Victivallis sp. Marseille-Q1083: one gene and its partner. The protein of the gene in region 1 binds, or shares a complex with, the protein of each later gene. Links are inferred from orthologs where the notes say so. Each region holds a gene or a part of one and is shown in the gene's direction. Other genes may lie near its edges.

What was found. The genes of interacting proteins can lie anywhere in the genome.
Region 2: the proteins of mnmE (region 1) and mnmG are in contact, whole or in part, in a solved structure (PDB 9HIP), measured with the Escherichia coli proteins. The link is inferred for Victivallis sp. Marseille-Q1083 from one-to-one orthologs.

The regions. Positions count from the first base shown.
Region 1 is NZ_CAHJXL010000001.1:1,795,109-1,798,081, forward strand. What follows is about bases 17-2,952. They hold mnmE (tRNA uridine-5-carboxymethylaminomethyl(34) synthesis GTPase MnmE), read left to right. Parts: upstream 17-774; coding sequence 775-2,130; downstream 2,131-2,952. Other genes in these bases: HWX74_RS07270 (mechanosensitive ion channel family protein), read left to right, coding at 2,156-2,952. In the rest of the region: more of HWX74_RS07270, read left to right, coding at 2,953-2,973. UniProt on the Escherichia coli protein: Exhibits a very high intrinsic GTPase hydrolysis rate. Involved in the addition of a carboxymethylaminomethyl (cmnm) group at the wobble position (U34) of certain tRNAs, forming tRNA-cmnm(5)s(2)U34.
Region 2 is NZ_CAHJXL010000002.1:910,998-913,901, reverse strand. What follows is about bases 15-2,881. They hold mnmG (tRNA uridine-5-carboxymethylaminomethyl(34) synthesis enzyme MnmG), read left to right. Parts: upstream 15-441; coding sequence 442-2,322; downstream 2,323-2,881. Other genes in these bases: HWX74_RS19775 (ABC transporter permease), read left to right, coding at 2,303-2,881; HWX74_RS19785 (DUF2726 domain-containing protein), read right to left, coding at 15-131. Also shown: more of HWX74_RS19785, read right to left, coding at 1-14; more of HWX74_RS19775, read left to right, coding at 2,882-2,904. UniProt on the Escherichia coli protein: NAD-binding protein involved in the addition of a carboxymethylaminomethyl (cmnm) group at the wobble position (U34) of certain tRNAs, forming tRNA-cmnm(5)s(2)U34.

The DNA.
Region 1 (2,973 bases):
AAGGGTTCGGCTGTTCGCCGATTAAAGTGGTACGCGAGTTGGGTTCAGAACGTCGTAAGACAGTTCGGTCCTTATCCTCCGCAGGCGCAGGATATTTGACGGGAGCATTCCTTAGTACGAGAGGACCGGGAATGACTAACCTCTGGTGTTCCGATTGTCGCGTCAGCGGCACTGTCGGGTAGCTATGTTGGGAACGGATAAGCGCTGAAAGCATCTAAGCGCCAAGCCCGCCCGAAGACAAGATATCCCTTCTTTTAGACTGAAGGCAGGTTGAAGACTACAACCTCGATAGGCTGCAGGTGTAAGCTCAGCAATGAGTTCAGCTTAGCAGTACTAATCAGCCGTGAGGCTTAACCACCTTTTTCTTCATCGTTTCCCTTTCAAAAAAAAGGGGAGCTATGCCGAAAAAGTTGCAAGACTCAGTTGTTTATATGAGTTGCTCGCTTCATTCAGACTCTTCTTAAATTGATTTTTTATTCCGGCGCCCATAGCGAAGTTGAAACACACGTTCCCTTCCCGAACACGGTAGTTAAGGGCTTCTGCGGCGATGGTACTGCACATACGAGTGTGGGAGAGTAGCACGACGCCGGATCTTTATCTTACCCCCTTTGGCATTACGGTCGCACCCGGCATGCATAAGGGGGTCTTTTCGTTTCGACATTCCAAAAAAAACTGGACGCCACACGACGCTCGGCTAGTAAAACCGAATGGAGACTTTCTTTTTCCCCCAAGTGGCGATATCTTATAGGAAAAATTGAAACGTTTGGATAGTGAATGAATACGGTCGATACGATTTCCGCAATTGCTACCGGGATTGGCGGGGCCATCGCCGTCGTGCGCATTGCCGGACCGGAGGCGCTGGCGGTCGGTTGCCGGGTCTGGAGCGGCCGGGTGACGCCCGGGCCGGGACATGCCCGGAAAATGCTGTTGGGCGCCCTGGTGACTGCCGGGAGCGCCGGAGAGCCGGTCTTGCTGGTTTACATGCCGGGCCCGAACAGCTATACCGGCGATGATGTGGTCGAATTGCATTGCCACGGCGGGGCGCGCGCGGCGAAACGCGCCTGGGATTGTACGCTGGCGGCCGGCTGCCGCGCCGCGGAGCCGGGGGAATTCACCTTCCGGGCTTTTCTCAACGGCAAACTGGATTTGACCCAGGCGGAGGCGGTCTGTGATTTGATCAATGCCCATAGCGATACGGCGCTGCATCTGGCGGAACGCCAGTTGGCCGGCGCTTTGAGCCGGCAGATCGGGGCGGTCCGGCGGGAGTTGGTCGATTTATTGGCGGAATGCGAATCCCGGTTGGATTTCCCGGAGGAGGAACTGGACTGGCGTTCGCCGGAGGAGTGCAGCATTCGGTTGCAGGAGATGCGTGCGAACCTGCAACGCCTTTGTGACGGTGGCCGATCCGGCCGTATTCTGCGCGATGGCGTCCGGGTGGTGCTGGCCGGCAAGCCCAATGCCGGCAAATCCAGCCTGCTGAATTTGTTGCTCGGACAGGACCGGGCGATTGTAACCGATATTCCGGGGACCACCCGCGATACGCTGGAAGAACAGGTGGTGCTGCGCAATATTCCGGTGCGTCTGACCGATACCGCCGGCATTCGCGAGACGGTCGATCCGATCGAAAAATTCGGCGTCGACCGTTCCCGCCAGTCCTTGGAGCAGGCGCAGATCGTTTTCTGGCTGCTTGATGCCGCCGACGCCGACCCGCAGCAGGAGCTGGCGGAATTGACGCGGCAGGTCGGCCGGATGAGCCGGGTAATCGCCGTCTGGAACAAGATCGATTTGGTGCCGGAGCGGGAGCTGCCCGGGGCCGGGGTGCCGACGGTGCGGATTTCCGTTACCGCCGGCCGTAACATCGCTGCGCTGCTCGACGCTTTTGAAGAGCTGGTCTGGCAGGGAAGGCACGACGAAGAACCGGAGGTGGCGGTCAATGCCCGCCAACAGCATCTGCTGGAGAATGCCGTCGCCCTGCTGCCGGAAGCGGTCCGGGAGTTGGAGCGGGGCTGCTGGGAATTGGCCGGTGTCCAATTGCGTGCGGTCATCGATGAATTGGGCGCGGTGACCGGGGAGCAGGCCGACCCGGATATTCTGGAAAATATCTTCAGCCGTTTTTGTATCGGCAAGTGAGTAAAAATTTCACAGGAATGGGCATATGCGTCGAAAAATCGGTTTGATTTTGTGTGTGCTGCTGATTTTGCTCGGGGCGCTGGCACTTTTTTTCAAAACCAGCGAAGCGATGAATTTGAGCGGCAACAATCTCGGTGTCGCCATTCCGCAATACCAGCACCAGTTGGTGCGCGAACAGGAGCTGCTGCAGGATTTGCAGAGCAACGTTCAGTCCCAGGCGGAGCTGCTCAGAAGTTATTGCCGGGAGGTGGAGAACAAGATCGACTATCTGCAATTCAAAATCGATACTTATTCCAACGCCGACGTGTTGGATATCACGCTGATCGGCCAGCAGGTCTACGATTTGAAAGAGGAATTCGACGCGACCCGTTCGCTGCTGGCGATTTTGAACAGCGAACTGCTGTCGATGGCGAGCCGGGCCGCCAATTTGACGACGGTATTGGAAACTTTCGGCAACCGGCAACTGTCGCCGGAACGGGAAAGCATCCGGCTGGATTGTCTGGCGCAGTTGAACCGCTTCAAACTTGAGATTGCCGACAGCCGGAAACTGTTGACGGAATTCGAAGCGCTTACCAAACCGATTTCCCTGCGTCTGGACGCCTTGTTCGAGACGAGCGAAAAAAATCGGCTCCGGGCGATCAATGAAGTGTTTTCCACGCCGCAGGAAGGGTTTTTCAGCACATTGCCCTACACGATCATGACGATGAAATTCTGGCTGCTGTCGCTGCCGGAATTGGTGCCGACGCTGGTGCCGACCAGCTATGAGTTCTGGAGTTATTTCGTGCTGCTGGCGCTGCTGGTCAATTTGCCGATGCTGCTGCTGGGCCGGCGGTACGTCTATCC
Region 2 (2,904 bases), on another replicon or contig:
AATGCCAGTTCATTTTCACTGAGCAGCCATGCCCGCTCATAGACATTTCGCGGCCGCCGGCATCCCAGCCACAGCCCGATGACCAACAAAAAAACAACAACACCGGCAACCGGCAACCACCAATCAGTCAACATTCACTCCTGTTGTTGAAAAATTCCGCGAATACCATAGTGGAACAATTGCTTTTTTGCAAAAGCCGAACTATTCTTTTTTCCAGAACACTTTCCAGAAGCGATCGTCTTAATGGGAAGGGGCCTTTTGAGCGGCACGGATATAACGTCGCATAATATATGTTATGTTAATCAAAAGATGATTTCTTTCGGGCAGGGGAGTGATTACTTCGAAACGATATTGAAATCTGTCAAAAATACCGTATGTTATCTCTTGCTGTTTTTTTTATGCATTGACAGATCCTCCGGTTTTGAATCGATAAGAGATAGAATGAAAGAATACGATGTTATCGTCATCGGCGCCGGCCATGCCGGTTGTGAAGCCGCCGCCGCCGCCAGCAGATTGGGAGCGGCAACGCTGCTAATCACGTTGAATGCGGATCATATCGCCCAAATGAGCTGCAATCCGGCCGTCGGCGGCATCGCCAAAGGTCAGGTGGTGCGGGAAATCGATGCGCTGGGCGGCATGCAGGGTATCATCACCGATTGCGCGGCAATTCAATTCCGGCTGCTTAATCAAACCAAAGGGCCGGCGGTCTGGTCGCCCAGATCGCAATGCGATAAGGTCTGCTATCAGAGAGCCGCAAAATTATATTTGGAACTGCAATCCAATCTGGATATCCTGCAGGCTGAAGTTACCGCATTTTGTCTGGAGGACGGCGAATTACGCGGAATCGTCACTCACCTGGGCGAAATCATTCGTTGTCGAGCCGTGGTGGTGACGACCGGAACTTTTTTATCCGGCAAACTGCATTACGGTTTGCAGCATTTCCCGGGCGGCCGGGCAGGAGACCCGCCCTCCTATGCGTTGGCGGATGCGTTGCGCAACCAGATGCAAATCAGACTGGGGCGATTGAAAACCGGCACCCCTCCCCGTATTCTGGCCAAAACGATCGACTTTTCGGCGATGACTCAACAAGTTGCCGATTGTTTCGAAGAAGAGTTCAGTTTCTGGCCGACGACGCAGCCGCTGCCGAAAGCGCGGAAGCGTGATCTGCCTTGCTATATGGTCTATTCGACGGAGGAAACGGCCGACATTGTCCGGGACAATTTGATGCAGGCGCCGTTGTACCAGGGCAAAATTGAAGGAATCGGTACCCGGTATTGTCCCTCGTTTGAGGACAAAGTCGTCCGCTTCCCGCATCATCCCTGCCACCTGCTCTATCTGGAGCCGGAAGGCGAATATACCCGGGAGTATTACATCAACGGTATCTCAACCAGCCTGCCGCCGGCCATTCAGCAGCGGATGATCCATTCCATTCCTGGCATGGCAAACGCCGTCATTACCCGTTACGCCTATGCGATCGAATACGATTTTATCTTTCCGGACCAGCTCAACCGGACGCTGGCGCTCAAACGTTGGCCGAATTTCTTTTCCGCCGGACAAATCAACGGAACCAGCGGTTACGAGGAGGCGGCCGGACAGGGCTTGCTGGCTGGCGCCAATGCTGCCCGTTATGCGGCCGGCCGTTCTTTGCTGGAGCTGTCGCGCGACACCAGTTACATCGGCGTCATGGTCGACGACCTGGTAACCAAGGATATCATCGAACCGTACCGCCTGTTCACCAGCCGGGCGGAATACCGGCTGCATCTGCGCCAGGACAACGCCGATTTGCGGCTGTCGGAATTCGCGTTCCAAACCGGCTTGCTGCCGCTCGAAAATTACCGCCGCTTCGCCGGTTATCGCGATCGCCTCAACACCGTCGCGGCGTTCCTGAAACAGACCAAAATCGATCGGAAATCCTTGTGGCAACATCTGAAAACGCTGGAAGGGGTTTACCGGCCCGACACGCCCCTGCCCTTTGCCGCCGACCGGCTGCCATTGGATTTGGCCGCGGCCGCCGACCGGCGTTTGTTCCGTCAATTGCTGATCCAGGCCCATTATGAAGGTTATCTGCAGCGGGAAAGCATATCGATCGATAAACTGAAAAAACTGGAAAGCTGGCGGATTCCGCCGGATTTCGATTACGATGCCATCGACGGCTTGAGCAACGAATCAAGGTTGAAACTCAAGAAAATCGTTCCCTCCACGCTGGCGCAGGCGGAACGGATTGACGGCGTAACGCCGCCGGAAGTCGCCCTGTTGCAGATTCACCTCTCCCGTCTCTACAAGCAAACCCCGGCGACAATCAATGCAGACCACCAATCCTGACCGTTTTCATTTTTTCCGAGACTTCCTGATCCGGCTTTCCCGGGATCGCCTGGCGCTGTGCTGTCTGCTCGGCCTGATCGGTTATCTGCTGGTGGCCGTCGGGTTCGAAAGCTACACGGCGTATTGCCGTCATCAACGGCTTACGCCGATTTACAACCGGGAAAATATGGCGGAACGCTTCGAGCCCCCCTCCTCCCGCCATTGGTTCGGCACCGATTACATGGGACGCGACGTGTTCTGGCGTTCGCTGGCCGGCACGGCTACCGCCGTCAAAGTCGGCGTCATCGCCGCCTGCATCGCATCTCTGATCGGGGTACTGCTCGGCGCGTTGGCCGGTTACTACGGCGGCAAACTCGACGAAGCGACCGTCTGGCTTTACAGCACCTTTGCGGCAATGCCGACGTTGCTGTTCATTCTGGCCTTCGCGTTGCTGGTCAGCAAAGGATTCCTGTCGCCGGGCATCGGCCGCTTCGTCCGGACCTGCGGCGCCTGGCTGAATACTGACCCGGGCATGTTGGCCATCTATTTCGGCATCGGCCTCACCGGCTGGGTCACATTGTGCCGGGTCGTCCGGGCGGAAAC